Regions from separate parts of the Halobacillus sp. Marseille-Q1614 genome, predicted to be linked through region 3. Evidence: riboswitches for the same ligand, from Rfam matches in the RefSeq annotation. Region 3 holds a riboswitch; each other region holds the start of a gene.
The links. Region 3 has a riboswitch for thiamine pyrophosphate ahead of thiT (energy-coupled thiamine transporter ThiT). Riboswitches for the same ligand answer to the same signal wherever they lie in the genome.
Positions count from the first base shown of each region.

Region 1: another riboswitch for thiamine pyrophosphate. It lies ahead of thiW (energy coupling factor transporter S component ThiW); the one in region 3 lies ahead of thiT (energy-coupled thiamine transporter ThiT).
Region 2: another riboswitch for thiamine pyrophosphate. It lies ahead of HUS26_RS08890 (ECF transporter S component); the one in region 3 lies ahead of thiT (energy-coupled thiamine transporter ThiT).

Region 1 covers NZ_CADDWH010000001.1:3,497,572-3,503,694, forward strand. Annotated here, with positions in the region: gene HUS26_RS17525 (hypothetical protein) at 1-142, shown strand, start outside; gene HUS26_RS17530 (Fic family protein) at 135-728, shown strand; gene eutB (hydroxyectoine utilization dehydratase EutB) at 809-1,762, shown strand; gene HUS26_RS17540 (PucR family transcriptional regulator) at 1,787-3,475, shown strand; gene HUS26_RS17545 (DUF3221 domain-containing protein) at 3,633-4,142, opposite strand; TPP riboswitch at 4,258-4,365, shown strand; gene thiW (energy coupling factor transporter S component ThiW) at 4,479-4,973, shown strand; gene tenA (thiaminase II) at 4,989-5,678, shown strand; gene thiD (bifunctional hydroxymethylpyrimidine kinase/phosphomethylpyrimidine kinase) at 5,675-6,123, shown strand, end outside.
Region 2 covers NZ_CADDWH010000001.1:1,765,861-1,771,983, forward strand. Annotated here, with positions in the region: gene purT (formate-dependent phosphoribosylglycinamide formyltransferase) at 1-1,101, opposite strand, end outside; gene HUS26_RS08880 (energy-coupling factor transporter transmembrane protein EcfT) at 1,234-2,040, opposite strand; gene HUS26_RS08885 (ABC transporter ATP-binding protein) at 2,053-3,519, opposite strand; gene HUS26_RS08890 (ECF transporter S component) at 3,533-4,111, opposite strand; TPP riboswitch at 4,217-4,365, opposite strand; gene tenA (thiaminase II) at 4,413-5,099, opposite strand; gene HUS26_RS08900 (acetylornithine deacetylase) at 5,106-6,123, opposite strand, start outside.
Region 3 covers NZ_CADDWH010000001.1:1,622,125-1,628,247, forward strand. Annotated here, with positions in the region: gene HUS26_RS08160 (malate synthase G) at 1-2,012, opposite strand, end outside; gene HUS26_RS08165 (LysR family transcriptional regulator) at 2,244-3,149, shown strand; gene thiT (energy-coupled thiamine transporter ThiT) at 3,331-3,903, opposite strand; TPP riboswitch at 3,985-4,089, opposite strand; gene HUS26_RS08175 (universal stress protein) at 4,158-4,583, opposite strand; gene HUS26_RS08180 (carboxylesterase) at 4,643-5,392, opposite strand; gene HUS26_RS08185 (SDR family oxidoreductase) at 5,389-6,123, opposite strand, start outside.

The DNA.
Region 1 (6,123 bases), 1.9 Mb from region 3:
GCATTCTGCCAAAGCTTCTATGGCTATTGAAGGATTGCAGTTAACGAAAAAAGAAGAAAGTCTTGTGAAGAAACGCTTAACAGGTTCGATCACAGAAAAGGAGTTTCTAAAAAGAGCATTGGAATTAGCCCGCCATGCCTAACTCCCGGTATGGAAGCGGGAAATCGCGTTATTGCTATGAAGGTACATCTATTCTCATAAACCATTACGATATAAAAGATGACCGTCAGCTCCAGAGTATGGAAAACATTCTCTCGGCCCAGCGGCTTTCTGAGCTGCAGGAACGGCCGGTAACGGGGGAGTTCGATCTCAGGCACCTGCAGAGGATTCATGAGTGCCTGTTTAAAGACTTATACCCTTTCGCTGGTGAGCTGCGGACTGAAAATATTACGAAGGATGGGTTCTCCTTCGCCCAGGCCCAGTTTATAAGGGAAGCAGCCGAACCTATCTTTACTGCTCTTTTAGAAGAAGATTGGGAACATATGAGTCGTGAGCAGCTGGCCGAGCGGTTAGCGTTTTATATGGCAGAGATTAATGTGCTTCACCCTTTTCGTGAAGGAAACGGAAGAAGTTTAAGAGAATTTGCCCGGTGCCTGGCTTTAGAGGCGGGATACTTCCTGGACTGGGCGGCTGTGCCCCGTGAAGAAGTTCTTGCGGCAAGCGTCGAGTCCGTGAAGAGTCCAGATAGGCTTGAGAGAGTCATTTTTCGTTCGTTAAGCCGTTTATAAAGGAAAGGTCGTACACATCGTGCGGTCTTCTTTTTTTATCATATTTTATCAGAAAAATCAGAAATAAGGAGGGGTTATAGATGAGCATTACGCTGCGTGATGTATGGAAGGCCAATAAACGGATCGAATCGATCATCGAGCGGACGCCGCTTTTATACTCAGAACCGTTGTCGCTTAAGACAGGGAACCACGTTTACCTTAAGCTGGAAAACTATCAGCCGACAGGTGCTTTTAAGCTGAGGGGAGCAGCCAATAAAATCCTTTCGCTGTCAGATGAAGAAAAGACCAAAGGTGTCGCCACGTTTTCTACAGGAAACCATGGGATTGCTGTCTCCTATGTTGCCAAACAGCTCGGCATAAATGCGGTTGTCTGTATATCGAATCGTGTGCCGGGTGAGAAGGTCAACCGTTTAAAAAGGCTTGGAGCAGAAGTAGTGATTGTCGGAGAAAATCAGGATGATGCCGAAGCCCGCTGCTATCAGCTTGAAAAGGAAGAAGGTTTTTCTGTGATTAAGCCGTTTGATGACCCTTACGTTATTGCAGGACAGGGGACGATCGGCCTTGAGATTATGGAGCAGTGCCCGGAAGCAGACGAAGTGATCATTCCGCTTTCAGGAGGAGGGCTGCTTGCAGGTATCGGATATACTTTGAAAACGATGGTTCCGGAGATGAAGATTCAAGGGGTATCGATGGAACAGTCGGCTGTTATGCATGAGAGTTTAAAGCATGGAGCTCCTGTCGTTATGAAAGAAACCCCTACATTAGCAGACAGCTTGCTGGGAGGGATCGGTCCTGATAATGAATATACGTTTACTTTAACGAAAAATTACTTAGATGAGAGTGTCCTTGTTTCAGAGGAAATGATAAAAAAAGGAATGGTTTTTATGATGGAGTATCATAAAATGATCGTAGAAGGAGCGGCTGCTGTTGGAGTAAGCCACGTTCTTAAACAAAGTGACCGTAGAGGGAAGAATATTGTGCTCGTCATTAGCGGAAATAATGTCGATCACCAGGCGATATGTGATTTGATATAAAAACAATCGGCGGGGGGCAGGAATATGGGAATTCAAGTAAGAGAAGTTTTGCAGCTGCCTGTGATGGCACCGGCGAAAATATTAACAGGAAGTCATCTTCTGAACGAAAGAGAGATTGAATGGATATCGGTGATTGAAACACCTGTAGAAAATTTTGTCAGAAAAAACGAATTCGTATTAAGTACAGGCATTGGCTGCAGTGATGACCCGAGAGCTCTTGAAGACTATGTACGGGATGTGATTGATTCTGGAGCTTCCGCCCTGGCGTTTGCTACGGGCCGCCACCTTTTTAAAATTCCTGACAGGGTGTTAAAAGCAGCGGAAGATCAGCAGTTTATTGTGCTGGAGCTGCCATGGGAAGTGCGTTTCGGTGATGTGCTGCATGATGTCTTATCAGAGATTAACCGGAAGAAAGAAGTCGAACAGAAGCAGGCAGAAGAAATCCGTCAAGAGTTAATCAACTGTGTGCTAAATGGGAAAGGCCTGCAGGAGATTATGAAAATCGTTTATGAAAACACTCATATTCCTGTAGCGATCAGCGATCATAACAAAATCGTCCGGGCAAATTACCATTTTAAACGGCACATGATTGATGTTTTAAACGGTGATGCTGAAGGAGAATATGAGCTTCTTCCTTCAGAGGAAACGCCTTTTAAAGACCATCCGCTTTATCACTATATCGAAGAGTTTCAAATAGGGGACGACCGCTGTTATCAGCTGACGATTTTATCGAATTATAAAAAACAGGGTTACCTGTTATTTAAACCTGAAACAACTGGAGAGCTGACTTGGTCGAACTTAAATATCCTCGAACATGCGCTGACCGCATGCGCCCTTTATTTTGTAAAAGAAAACGCGATTGAAATGACAGAAATACGTCTCAAGGACAACTTTTTATTAGATCTTGCTAAGAAAGACATCGAAATGGATAAACCACTCCAATCGAAAGCCCAGCTGCTTGGATACGATTTGAGTAAGCCTTATATTTGTCTTGCTGGCGAGATTCGTTTTACAAAAATAGCGGACGATCTTATACGAGGTTCCGATCAATCGGTTATGTCTTCCTCTATGCACAGCCGCAATTACTATATTCAGAAAGAAGTAGCCCATGCCGGAGACGTGTTAAAAAGGAGAACAATGGCTACCTTTGAAGATGGGGAAGTTATTGTTTTCTTGGAAGCCGACAGCAACAGCTCCTATGTCGAAACAGCGAACCAGTTCCTTGATTTAGTGGAGCGGCGCTTGAATGAATTATTGGCGGGTCTTAGTATTTCCTGGGGAATATCGATGCATAAAGACGGAATTTATACTTTTCATAAAAGCTATAACGAAGCTGTCACCGCCTTTAATATCGGCCGCCAGCAGCACGAAATAGGGGAGCGGACGTTTTTTAGCGATACGAGGATGAATAGGCTGCTTATGGCCTTAAGCCATGAGAAAGAAATTGAGGAGATCGTAAAAAGCACGCTTCAGAAGCTGATTGAATATGATCAGAAGCGGCAGACGGACTTGATTCATACTTTTATTGTCTACAACAAATACAACAGCAATGTCAGCCAGACAGCACGCGCTTTAAACCTGCATAGGCAGTCCCTGCTGCACAGACTGCGGAATATAGAACAATTAACAGGGCTTTCTTTATTAAACGCTGACGATATGTTTTTATTAGAGCTGAGTGTCAGGCTGTGGATGCTGAAGAAAGTGGAGAACTAGAGATTCCTCGTGGTAAATACCACGCTGCGGCGTCTCGGTCGCCCGTTTTTTAAGCAGGAGTCTCGTAGTATTTTGCCGCCTTGGTAACTAAAGAGATCGCCCTTCCTTGCTGGAGGACGATCTTTTTCACGTCATGTCAGGCATTATAATCAGGGCATTATTCCCCAAAATTCTGGTCGGGAACAATGACTTTTTCTGCACCGCTTTCAGTAACGGTGGATCGCATTTTTATGATCCATTGATCTTGTTCCTGATCATACGTCATACTTTCAACAGACAGGGTGTTGCTTCGGTCTACCTCAGCAAGCGCGCTGGCAAGGACCTGAGACTCATCTAAGTCAGCCCCTTCCGGCTTTTTTGCTTTAACGACCTTTACTTCCCCGGCCTGGGCCTGCATAGGGTAGGATTCGGCCACAGGACCATCTACAGTCACTTCTACAGACTTGCCAAGCCACATGTCTTCTTCTACTCCTGTAATCCAAATAGGGCTGCCTCCATCGGGCTCAATGTTATCTACCACTAAGATGCTATTTTCATTTTGATCCATTACATATCCAGAGAACTGTTTTGATTCACTTCCTGTCTGGTCGTCTGAAGGTTCTTCTGCTCCTTCTTGACTCCCGCAGCCTACTGTAACTAAGAGCAATATCAGCATCCATTTCTTCATCACATGGCGCTCCTTTATTATTTAAAAATATTTCTTACAGAAAATGTTACACCTTAATCCATGACAAATCAAAGAACCTCTGATAAGATAATCACATCCAAGTGAATATTAGTTTTTGAACTACTAGGGGGGCCCAACTGGGCTGAGAGGAAAGAACAAGCTTTCCGACTCTTATGCACCTGATCTGGTTAATACCAGCGGAGGGAAGTAGTTGACGTAACTGTCTATTACTTATACATAAGCCAGGTCCTCCAGAGGATCTGGCTTTTTTATATGCCAAAACCCCTCTGGAGCTCTGACGCCGCAGGCCTTTCCTATAAAGAAGGGAGGATATCAATGAGCCGAACACGTTTATTGACAACGATGGCTGTATTCGTTGCTTTAGGTACTCTCAGCGCGCAGGTGATATGGTTTCCAGCCGGAATCGCGAAAGCTTATCCTGTACAGCATGCGATCAATGTCATGGCTGCGATCACACTTGGCCCCATACATGCTGTTACGATCGCTTTTACGATTGGTTTGCTGAGAAATCTGCTTGGACTTGGAACGCTGCTCGCTTTTCCTGGAGGCATGGCCGGTGCACTGCTTGCCGGCTTCTTTTACAAATGGATCAGGCGAAAAGGTGCGGCTCCCGTCGGTGAAGTGATTGGTTCTGGGTTGATCGGCGCTTTATTTGCCGTGCCTTTTGCACAGGTTTTAATGGGAAGTGCAGCCGGGGCTTTCGCCTTTGTTCCATCATTTCTAATCAGCAGTGTGAGCGGGTCACTGTTTGGGTGGTTTGTCGCATCACGTGTACTGAAATCAAGATTAATTCCACAGCTTTTACATTAAAAGGAGGAGAATTGTATGAGTTTTACAGAAGTCCTAAGAAGGGAAAACAATGATATATTTGAAGCGATCTTTCATCATCCTTTTGTCGAAGGTATTGGAAAGGGAGACGTACCTCATGATTCAATCGCCCATTACATTAAAGCGGATTATGAATACTTGAATGCTTTTATGCGAATCTATGGAATGGGAATTTCTAAATCGTCCAACCGAAAAGATATTGAATACTTTAATCAGCAAATTTCATTTACTTTAAACAGTGAAACCCATCCTCATCAGAATTTTTGTAATGTAATCGGTGTGGGATATGATGAATTGCACGGTTATCCGCTGCCGCCGACGGCTGACCATTACGTTAAGCATATGGAGCACCACGCAAGGCAGGGAAGCTTAGGGGAACTGATAGCAGCTGTTCTCCCATGCCCGTGGACCTACCTGGAGATCGGACAATATTTAATGGAAAAATACCAGCCCGCTCCGGACGCTGCGTTCTATCCATGGATTAAATTTTATGCAGATCTGGAATTTGAAACGTTGTCCAAAAACATGTGCCAGCGATTAGACGAACTGGCAGATAAAGCTTCAGAAGCTGAACAGGAGCGTATGAAGGAAGCGTTCCGTAAAAGCTGCCAGCTGGAGTGGAAATTCTGGCAAATGGCTCATATTTGTGAAGAATGGCCGAAAGGGGAAGGGGTGAATATCAGATGACTCAAGTATCGACAGCCTTAACGATTGCAGGCACCGATCCCAGCGGAGGAGCCGGGATACAGGCAGATCTAAAAACTTTTCAAGAACTTAAGAGCTATGGAATGAGTGTAGTTACATCGGTTGTGTCTCAGAACACAACGGGTGTAAAAGACGTGCATCATCTGCCCGCTGATTTTATAAAAAGCCAGCTTAACGCTGTTTCAAGCGACATGCCGATTCACGCGCTGAAAACAGGCATGATTGCAAATATTGAGATGATGAAAGTGGTTGCAGAATGGATTCCGCAGACAACAGCGCCATACGTCATGGATCCCGTGATGGTTGCGACAAGCGGAGATGCCCTGATCGAAGAAGAAGCAAGGAGCCTGCTGAGGGATCATTTGCTGCCGCTCACTTCAGTAGTGACACCGAATATTCCTGAAGCTGAGTTCCTGTTAGGAGAAGA
Region 2 (6,123 bases), 140 kb from region 3:
AAGCACAACAGCCATACGTCGACCTATTGTTGCAGAAGGCTTCCCAAACAGGCGCACTTGAGTGTCGAGGACAGTCAAAGCATCTTCAACTCCGGAAATTTGATATTCCTTGCATTCAATCGTTGCTTTAACCGCGTGACTTGCTCCTGGTGAAACAAGCTGGACATCTTCTAACGGAAGGCCTAAAATCGCCCGCACATGAAGGGCAAATTCCGATAGGTCTTGTGTGACCAGTGTAACCATCCCCGTATCATGCGGCCGCGGAGACACTTCGCTAAAATAGACTCCTTCTGAAGTAATGAAAAGTTCTACTCCGAAAACACCATAACCGCCGATCTCATCGGTAACTTTTTTTGCAATTTCCTCCGCCTCTCTTATCTGTTCCTCACTCATCGCATGCGGCTGCCAAGATTGAATGTAATCACCGTCCTGCTGAAGATGGCCGATCGGAGGACAGTAAAACGTCCCTGTAGAAGAGCGGACCGTTAATAGTGTGATTTCCGAATCAAAATGAATAAATTCCTCAACAATCACTCGAGTGCTTTTACCTCGTCCACTGTTGATGGCTTCCTGCCAGGAATCCTCGATATCCGCTTCTGTACGACATACGCTTTGTCCTTTTCCAGAGGAACTCATAATCGGTTTGATGACACATGGAGTACCAATGGCGATAACCGCTTCTTTTAACTCCTCTAAAGAGTTGGCAAACTCATATTTGGCTGTTGGAAGTTGTAGTTTTTCACTTGCCAGCCGTCGTATACCTTCGCGATCCATCGTCAACTGGGTTGCGTAAGCTGTGGGTATGACATTATAGCCCTCCTGTTCCAGCTCCAGAAGCGTTGCTGTCGCAATGGCTTCTATTTCAGGGACAATAAAATCAGGTTTCTCCTGTTCGATCACCGTACGCAGTTGTTTGCCGTCAAGCATGTCAATCACACGAAAACGATGAGCCACCTGCATAGCTGGTGCACCTTCATATCGATCGACTGCAATTGTTTCTATACCTAGCCGCTGCGCCTCAATCACTACTTCTTTCCCTAACTCTCCGGATCCTAACAGCATCAATTTCTTTGCATCGTTTTGGTTCGGTGCTCCATACATGTAAAATCCCCCAGAATGTTTTGATTTACAGCTATTCTAACGTTATTTACCAGTTTGTATCAAGGGTTTTTGGGTTAATTAACGAACATTCTTGATTAAATTCAAAATAATATTCATGTTTACTCATCTTCATTATCCATTGTAATAACGAACGTCAGTTATCGAAAAGTAAGGGTATTGTACAGCTGTCACATAAGATAAGGAAATCATTATCATGAGGCAGCATATAAAGACCATATCAAACTTAGATAAACCTAATCGATAGAAATAGGTCCGGTTTACATCATTAGAAAAACCCTTAGCTTCCATGGCTACTGCAATTCGATAAGCTCTTCTTATACTCTGCGAAAGAAGGGGAATGGAATAGGTTTTAAGTTTTTTGTAAAATCCTTTTACGCCTTTTTCAGCTTGAACACCTCGTACTTTTAATGCATAATGCAATGTTTGCATCTCCTCAATCATCAAAGGAATCAGCCTAATGGCTGCCATGAAGCTATAGGCATATTTCGGCTTCAACTTTAATTGCTGCATTAAGGAATAAAATAGATATACAGGTCTAGTGGTTAATGCAAAAATAACTCCTAAAGCAGCAAAAACTATCCCACGAAAGCCTAAATGTAACCCTCTAAAAAAACTCTCTTCGGTAATATGCACCAATCCCCATTTGAACCATGTGATTTCCCCTTTTCCAAAGAAAATCATAGATGTACAAGATGTAAGAAATATTAAGACAAATGGGATCGAAATAACTGCTAGACGTTTCCATGGATGACCCGTAAAAAACGTATAGAGGAGAAGCGTTCCTATCATATAATTGATGAGGAAGTTTGGATTATGAATCATCAACAGATGAATAAACAAGAGTACAATGATGATTAATTTCAGGCTCGGATTTATTTTGTGAAGCCATGTTTCTTTGTAAGAAAAGTCAATTGGCATATCTTATCTCCCCTATAAAATAAAAGCTGGTGAACGTTGTTCCATATAATCAGATGAAGGAGATTCCTTTACGAGTCTCCCTCCTTCTACTTCCCAGACTTTGGTTGCGAAGTGTTTCGCAATATTCAAGTCATGCGTAACCATAATGATCGTTGCTCCCAGAGCCCTCAACTTTTCAAGCTGCTCTAAAATTGCAAATGTGTTTTTCGCATCTTGTCCAAAGGTGGGTTCATCCAAAAGTATGATCGGCTGCTCTTTCACAATCGAAGCAGCGACACTCAGTCTTCGTTTTTGTCCGATAGATAATTGATAAGGATGCGTATGTCTATGCTTATGCAAATGATAGATTTCAAGCAGATGATTCACTCGCAGAAAAATTTGTTCTTCTCCCCAATTTTCTAAATGAAGCGTGAAGGCTGCTTCCTCATACACAGAGTTAGTAACAAATTGAAATTCGGGATTTTGAAATACTAAAGTTATATAATCAGCTAAATTTTTGATCTGCTCATACTCTTGTTCAAGAACACGATAAGATCCTTTAACTTTAATCAAGTTCATGAGAGCAAGCAGCAGCGTACTTTTACCTGCTCCGTTCTCACCAAGTACTGTTATCCATTCCCCCGGATGAGCATTTGCCTGTTTCACCCGGAGTGTTTCAACTTTTCCCCTATACGCTGAAAAGTCGGACAAATGAACAGATGATTTTTCTCTGTTTATATTTACTGGCGGAATATCCATACGTTTTGCTTGAATGTATTCACCCCAAACATCAGGGTACCAGATCCCTTGTTCGATAAGAGTGTTTTTATGCTTGTCAAAAACCTCTTGTTTCGATCCGTCGGCAATGATGTTCCCACTCTCACCCAGAAGAATCACACGATCAACAAAGTCGACAATCTGTTCAATTTTATGTTCCACAATCACGACGGTTTTATCTTCTCCAACTTTCTTAATCGTGTCCCAAACATGCTTAGTACCATGTGGATCAAGCATCGCAGTAGGCTCGTCTAAAAATAACACCTCAGGTTCTAGAGCAAGAACTGAAGCGATTGCCAATCTCTGCTTCATTCCCCCGGATAGTGTTTGTATCTTCGTGTGGATATCATCAAATTCTAATCCAACTTTCCGTAAATAATGCTCAATGTAAATTTCCATTTCTCCTCGAGGGACCTGAAGATTCTCAAGAACAAACGCAATTTCCTCATCTACATAGGGCATACAAAACTGTGAATCAGGATCTTGAAATAAAAATCCCCAGGAATCTGGAATGATAAGGTCGTCTGCTTTCATAGGTACTTCTACACTATGAGGGATGAGTCCCGTCAAGACTTGTAAAAGTGTTGACTTCCCTGATCCTGATGGTCCAAGTAGTAATACCTTTTCTCCTTTATTCAAAGAAAGAGAAAAATCCTCAAATAACAAGGGTTCCACTCCTGGAAATTTCAACCGCATGTTTGTCATACCAGCAATACTCTTCATACAAAACCTCCTGCTATCCCAAAGCCTTATAGTCTTCTTTAGAAGCCGGCCTCACAAGATTTGTGACTCCTGTTTTTTCTAATGATTGAACGATGAGAAAAGCGAAAATACCCGAAATGATGATGGCTCCTACTATTCTAGCTCCAACCAGGATGAGCAGATTCCAAAGTGCCAAGTCACCTATATAACCGTAGTAGAAATCAATACCAATAGACGCAAACGCAGCTGCTACACCTGCTAAGGACGCAGTGAACATATCGTATCTCTTATAGCGGAAAGCTGCGAAAATCAGTTCAGCAGCCAGACCTTGTCCTAACCCGAATATAAGCGTCGATATACCCCATTCACCGCCAAAAATAAATTCACCTTGCGCGGCAGCAACTTCCGCCAATAAAGCAACCCCGGGCTTTCGTATGATCAAATAAGCAACCACTGCTGCAATGAACCACATTCCATAAATGAGCTGCTCCAATTGTAATCCTAATGTGGAAACCACTCCATATAGCGGTCCCCATAGTTTATAGATCACACCAAATATCAATGCAACAATGATGGTTACTAAAATATCTGTTAACTTCAATCCCTTTTTCATTTTCTCAGGTCTCCCTTTCCATTGAATGACTTAAACTAAAAACGCTTTTAAAAAAACAACTTTCCCTCCTCCCGTAAGAAAAGCGGCTGATATTGGAAACGTATCTTTTTCGCAACTCCACTTCCCTGCGATGGTATGAGCCAAATCAGGTTCTAAGGGTCTTAAAGCCTACCTTTAACCTCGACCTTTCGTCAGTAAATAAAAAAGCACAGTACCGCTCATCCATTTACATAAAGGTACCCCTGGAAAAACTTTTTAAATTATCAATCTAGACCCGCCCCCTGTAATAGACCGATAGATTTCAGCTGTTTAATACGTCCGATCCTTCCATCCACATTTTCTTCTTGTCAGCCATCTCCCAAAACAAATATTCCAGTTTACCTGTATGAAGGAAGATCTCCTCTAAATGTGCTTTTTCTCGTTCTGGTTTATCGTCGGCAAGTTGGTTCATAAGGTTTTTCATATCTTCAGCTAGAGTCGTAAATTCATCTGATGCGTACATCTTGATCCAATCCCCGTAGAATTCATGTTCACTTGCTCCCTCTTTTTGATTCAATGCTAAGCCTATTTCACTGTAGCTCCATGCACAGGCAAGTACACAGGCGACAACCTCAGCTTCCGATCCCTGCTGGGACTTATTCAGCATGTAGCTTGTATAAGCAAGAAGCGTTGCCGAAGGTTTTGTATTTTCTAGTTCTTCTCTTCTGATCCCTATTCTTTCTGCATATTTTCGGTGAAGCTCCATTTCTTCGTTTAAGGTAGAATGCATCAAATCCGCGAACAGAGTCATCGTTTCTAAACGAGACGCTTTCACGCATCCTATTGCAAACACACGACAATAGTCGATTAAATATAAATAATCTTGTTCCATAAAAAACTTAAATTTATCAATCTCTAAGCTTCCATCACCAATCCCTTTGACAAAAGGGTGTTCGAGGTACTGATCCCATATAGGCTTAGCCCTTTCATAGAGCCGATCTGTAAACATTACACATCATCCTTCCTTTTTGAATTCTAAAAACCAGTCATATAAAAAAGCAGTCATCGTTTTTGTGAACTGTAGAAGCTGCTCTCTATCAAGCGACTCATTCACAGCATGAGCTTGTTCAAGTGTGCCAGGGCCATATAAGACAGTCGGGATGTCGGCCTCTGCTAACCATCCCCCATCTGTAACGGTAGGAGACATCGAATAGTCTACTGGTGTGTCGTGAACAAGTTGATGCGCACCAGCTAACTTTTGAACCCCTGAGTGACTGGGGTCCACGGAAAAGGCGGGGAATATTTCCCCTTGGTCTTCAATCATGGATTTCCCGCCCCACGAAAATTGAGGAGGGTAAACCTTTAACCAAGGATCAGCCTTTGCTGCATAATTGATATGTTCTTCGATGTCATTGATTACATCCTCATAATGTTCTTCAGGATAGTAATGCACCGTAATCCACAACTTGCAGCGATCTGCTATGAAAGCCGCATGCCTGCCGCCTTCAATGACAGCTGGATTGATCGTATTTGAGCCAGGGGGAAAGCCAGGACTCGATTTAGTTATGGCCCATTGCCGTTCCAGTTCTTGTAAGGCATTTATGATTTTCATCATTTTCTCTATCGCGCTGGCACCATGCAGACCGCCGCCAGCGTGTATCATGGAACGTCTGCAGGCATCATGGAAGGTTTGAGGACTCTCGATCGTTATCCAGCCGGTAATCACACCACCCTGACCTTGAATCTTACAATCACTTGTATCCACTACTAAAGCTAAGTCAGCACGATACCCTTTTTCACAGCAGGACTTCGTACCCGCTTCTCCAACCTCCTCACCGACCACTGATTGGAAATATAGATTTCCACTAGGTTCTATCCCAGCTTCATACAGCACTTTCATGGCAAACAGGACCCCCGCTATTCCGCCTTTCATATCAGCTACCCCACGCCCGAATACTTTATCTTCCGTTACTGTACATACAAATGGATCATAATCCCAACTTTCATTCTCCCCTATAGCTGCTACATCTAAA
Region 3 (6,123 bases):
TCGTCGGCATTTTGCTTATCCACTACTTTCGCCATACGTTCCAGCGTCTCGGACACCTGCTCTTCTGTACAAACTCCATGGTGAAGCCAGTTGGCGATATGCTGACTGGAGATTCTTAAAGTCGCTCGGTCTTCCATAAGGTCAATATTGTTTATATCAGGAACTTTAGAACAGCCGATTCCATGTTCAACCCAGCGGACGACATATCCTAAAATTCCTTGAGCATTATTATCTAATTCCTCCTGAATTTCTTCCTGTGACCAATTTGGGTTTTCAGCTACAGGAATTTCTAAAATCTCTTTTCTAAAATCATCATTTGAAGTCCACTGTCTTTGAACATCAGCGACATTGATTTTATGATAATGAAGCGCGTGCAGGGTAGCGGCTGTCGGTGAAGGCACCCATGCTGTGTTGGCCCCTGCTTTAAGTTGTCCGTCCTTTTGTTCAAGCATAGCGGCCATCATATCAGGCATCGCCCACATTCCTTTTCCGATTTGGGCTTTGCCTCTAAAACCGCTGGTCAGACCTACGCTAACATTGGATTTTTCGTAAGCGTTGAGCCATGTGGAGTTCTTCATATCTCCTTTTCTGATCATTGGCCCGGCTTCCATCGATGTATGGATTTCATCGCCCGTACGATCAAGGAAACCAGTATTGATAAACGCGATCCGGTCTTTCACCTTACTAATACACGCTTTCAAATTAAGCGTAGTCCGGCGTTCTTCATCCATTACGCCAATTTTTAAGGTATTGCGTTTGTAACCAAGCAGATCTTCTGTTCGTTTAAACAGTTCCTCCGCAAATGCGACTTCTTCTGAACCGTGCATTTTCGGCTTGACAATATATACAGAGCCTTCACGTGAATTGCGGTAGCGGCCGTTTTCTAATACATCGTGCTTGGCAAGCAGGCCGGTAATGACGGTATCTAATATCCCTTCTGGCACCTCATCGCCATTATGGTCAAGGACGGCGTTGTTAGTCATAAGGTGGCCTACGTTACGAGCGAACATGAGGGAACGGCCAGGAATTGTTAATTCTCCGCCGTCAGGTGCTGTATACGTACGGTCAGGGTTCAGGTCGCGGGTTACCTGCTTATCACCTTTTTGGAAAGAAACAGACAGGTCTCCTTTAATAAGACCGAGGTAGTTTCGATAAACAAGAACTTTATCTTCTGCATCCACCGCGGTAACGGAATCTTCAAAATCCATAATGGTTGTCAAGGCAGACTCGACCAGTACATCTTTAACTCCTGCAGAATCTGTCTTACCGATGGAGTGACTGTGGTCAATTTGAATTTCCAGGTGATTTCTATTGTTTTTCAAAAGTACGGCTTCAGGTTCTTCCGGGCTTCCGGTGTAGCCTGCAAATGTTGATCCGTTTTTAAGACCTGTAACAGAGCCGCTCTGAAGATGAGCTGTCAACTGGCCGTTTTCAACTTTATAAGCCGTAACTTCTTTATGGGACCCTTCTTTTAGAGGCACGGTCTCATCAAGAAAATCCTTTGAATAAGCGATAACTTTTTCGCCGCGGACAGGATTGTAGCTGCCTTTGATTTCAGCGCCATCCTCTTCAGAAATGGCATCGGTCCCGTACAATGCATCGTACAAACTTCCCCAGCGGGCATTGGCCGCATTAATCGCATAGCGCGCATTATTAACCGGTACGACCAGCTGCGGACCTGCCTGAAGAGAAATTTCTTCATCGACATTTTGTGTGGTAACTTCGAAGTCTTCAGCCTCCGGTTCCAAGTAATTTATATCTTTTAAAAAGGATTGATATTTTTCAGGATTAAAACTTGTGTTGTCTTTATGCCAGGAGTCAATTTGGCTTTGAATATCTTCGCGTTTTTGTAAGAGCTGTTTATTTTCCGGGGCAAGATTTTTAATGATGGCTTCTAAACCTGTCCAGAAATTCTCACTCGTTATTCCACTTTCCGGGATGGCTTCATCGTTAATAAATTCATAAAGTTCAGGAGCTACTTGTAAATTGCCTAGCTGCACGTAATCTTTCATCGCAAATTCCTCCTAAAAAATGGTTTGAACAGATAGCCGTTATTTCTTAAAAAAACGCTTCCAAAATTCCGAATTTTCTATCCATTCGTTACCATTTATCTTATAATAGAAGAGAACATATCTAAAATACATATTTGGAATTTAGATTATGCCATTTAGTTATAATACAGTAACCGCAGCACTTCCTTGTTGTAATACAGTGTTAAAAATGGTAAAAATGGAGTGATTTTTGTGGATATTCGTCACCTGGAATATTTTTCAGAAGTAGCGAAACACCTTAGCTTTACGAAAGCCGCTGCGACCTTGCATGTTTCACAGCCCTCCTTGAGTAAAGTTATAAAACAGCTAGAAGATGAATTAGGTGTCCCGTTATTCTATCGTTCCAAGCAGCTTGTATTAACAGATGCCGGCAAAGCTGTATTAGTGAATGCTAAAAGTGTATTAGATGCCTTTCATAACTTAAATTCGGAGCTGAAAGATGTCATTGATCTAAAAAAAGGAGAAATTAAAATTGGCATTCCACCTATTATTGGCGCCGCTTTTTTCTCTTCGGTAATCTCCCGCTATAAAGAAGAGCATCCAGAAGTTAAGCTTCTTTTGAATGAAGTAGGATCAAAAATGATTAAACAGGGGGTAGAAGACGGTTCATTAGACATCGGCTTAATCTGCAACCTGCCTCCTAAAAAGGAAGAAATGTTTGAAATAATCGAAGTGATCAATGATCCATTGAAACTGCTCATCCATAAAGACAATGAACTTGCTTTAAATGAACAAATTGATTTAATAGAGTTAGAAAACGAGCCTTTTATTTTATACCGTGAGGATTTTACCCTTCACGATAAAATCATTGAAGAATGCGCCCATAAAGGGTTTTATCCAAATGTCGTCTGCCACAGCTCACAGCGGGATTTCATCATTGAAATGGTAGCAGCTAAGCTTGGGGCTGCGCTGCTGCCTAGTAAAATAGCGAATGAAATTACCGACAAAAATTTGGCCGTTATTCCACTTATCCATTCAAAAGTGAGACTTGAGCTTGGGATGGTGTGGAAAAAGAATAAGTATCTTCCGTTTGCTGTGAGGGAGTTTATAGAAATGTCGAAAGAAATTCTAGTAAAAGAAGAAATCCCTTTAAAATAAGGGGAGTATTAAAGTCATTAACAGGGTGGGAATGCGGGACTCCTGCGGAAAATGGACTGGCAATACCCCGCAGTGAGGGGACTTGACGGTTCGTCCGCGAAAAAGCGTGTGAAATGACCGTGATCGTTAATAGAAGAAACCCCTAAGACTATGGCACGGGCTCATAGCTTTAGGGGTTAATTTATGCGTTTTGTGTGAGCAAGGAAGGCCTTTTATAAAATAAGAGTCCTATTACAATCGAGCTTAATATAAAGGCCGGCAGCATATAACCTCCGTTATAGACTAACGAATAGAGCCATACGGGCTGCTCAGGCGGCGCGAACTCTCCATAAAATACGATTCCTGCAATGAAATGGCCGAAAAAGCGGAACAGACTGCCGACAAAAGCACCGGTCACCATCCATGTTACCATCCGCTTCATATTTCTCGCTTTCGCTGCTTCCCACACCGGTTTTGCAAAAAGACCGGCTAGTCCGATTACACCAAAAGCAACGATATAGTCAAGAAACGCTTGCACGGCTGTTAATATATAGGCACCTGTTAATATCTGATAGAATCCAAGCAGCAGACCTGTCAGGACACCTCCCTTTAATCCCCAGCGAAAGGCCATGATAAAGACAGGAACCATCGCAAAAGAAACGGAACCTCCCTGGGCCCATAATTTAAAAGATAAAAACGGCAGAATGTCTAATAAAATGGCCAAAGCGGAAAATATTGCGATTTCTACTAAAAATAATACACCTTTATTTCTCATAAATCTATTTCCTCCCCTTTTTTGCACACAAAAAAAGCAATGCCAAAGGGAAGCTTCCTGATGGAGGAATCCCGTGCATCGCCATCAAAAAAGCCACCATCCCTACGCCAGTACTAACTGACAGGTTCGAAGGGTCTGAACATAACGTTCACTCTCAGCTCAAAAAAGGCTCCCCTTGTAGGCTTAGTATTCGTTTGCTTTTCTTGCTTATATTTCTATTATATATGAATCTACAAAACGTGACAAATCACATGTTAAGGAACTATCGTAACAGGTATCGTGGTAGACTGCAGGACGTTCTGGCTCACACTTCCAAGCAGAGCGCCTTTTACCCTGCCAACTCCACGGGTTCCCATAACGATCGCCTGAATACCTTCGTTTCTTGACTCTTCCAGAATTGCCTGATCCGGAAGGCCAATCCTTTTTCTTAAAGTATAGGTAACCCCGGAACCTTCCAGCAGCTCCTCCGCTTTTTCAAACGAACGTCTCGCTGCTTCATCCTGAAACGCCCGGATTTGGTGGTCCGCCGTAAATTTTCGGACGTTCCTCGTATTATAGTTAAACTGGACATTAAGAATTACAAGCTCAACATCCGTATTTTTTGCCATCTGAATGGCATGCTGTAAAGCTCGCAGGGACCCTGATGAACCGTCAAATGGTACTAACAATTTGGCTTTCATAATTAACCCCTCCCTTACTTCTATTATACTGGAAAAAATAAGCGGGAAGGGGTACTTTTTTACTGCGTGTTCGAGTACAGGACGAAAAACTCCAGACTCCGCTCGATAATTAAATCCTGATCTCCATCGAGCGTCGCCACGTGGTAGCTGTTTTCCAGATGGACGAGCTCTTTATGCTCTGACAATACAGTATCAAAAATCATCTCCGAATTATCCGGCGGTACCACGTGGTCTTCTTCGGAAACGAAAATGAGGATCGGACAATGGATCTCCGCCAGCTGATCATGTACTTTTCCCATAAGCTGTATGAGCTGTCCAATGGCGGCGACGGGTGTTTTTGAATAAGCAAGCTCTCTTACACCTGGCTTTTTAATGTCCGAGCCGATAGCTGCAATAAAGCGTTCGTCTGCATTTTCCGCTACATTTTCTAACGAGGGTATATCTATCGCGGGATTAATGAGAATGACACCTGCAATCTCTGTATGTGAGGCTGCGGCATAAAGGGCAAGCGTTCCTCCCATAGATAACCCGGCAACGAAGATCTTCTTACACCTTGCCGCGAGCCATTCATAAGCTTCATCTATCGAATTCATCCAGTCCAGATGCGTACTTTTCTCTAAATCCTCCGGGTCGGTGCCATGTCCTTTTAACCGCGGACAAGCTATAGTGTAACCTTCCTGCGCATAAGCATCAGCTAGAGGTTTCATACTTTGAGTCGTTCCGGTAAAGCCATGGGATACGAGGATGCCTACTTCATTGCCCTCCCGATAAATCGATTGAGCTTCATCTAAAACGGGATATTCCTTCATTTCTCCTCGCTCCCTTTCTTATGAGTACCGAGCAAATTGCTGAGCACGACTTTTTCGAGCAATCTCCATGGGAGCGTATTCTTTAAAAATACATTCAGCCGGACTCCCGGGCCGATCGGGTACCTCAGTTTTTTTAAACTTTCACTTAAAGCCAATTTCGTCATGAGATCAGCTACTTTTCTCGGGTCTTCCCGGTCTTCCCGATTTAACGCTTTCCAGATTCCTTTAACGTACTCCTCATAAGGGGACTTCGGATCATAGACGGCAGTAGGGAGATCCATTCCCGACGACCATATATTCGTTTCAAAAGAACCCGGTTCAATTAAAGCTACATCAATACCGAAGGGTTTGAGTTCAAAACGCAGACTTTCAGAGAGCCCTTCAAGCGCATGCTTGGAACTGACGTACGCCGATAAACCAGGAAAACCGATGAGACCGCTGACGCTGCTGACGTTGATAATTTTTCCGAATTTCTGCTTTCTCATCTTGGGCACCACGGCTTGAATCAGCTGGATGATACCGAAAACGTTCGTTTCAAACTGCCGGCGGTAATCTTTAATCGGTACCTGTTCTAAAAATCCTCCAATTGCAAAACCGGCATTGTTAATGAGAACATCGACGCGCTCAAGCTTTGCTACACTATTTTTAAAATCTTCAATTGAAGCTTCTTTCGTAACATCTAACCGCCACACTTCTATTTTTTCTTCGACTGACTTCTCTAAACCGGCCTG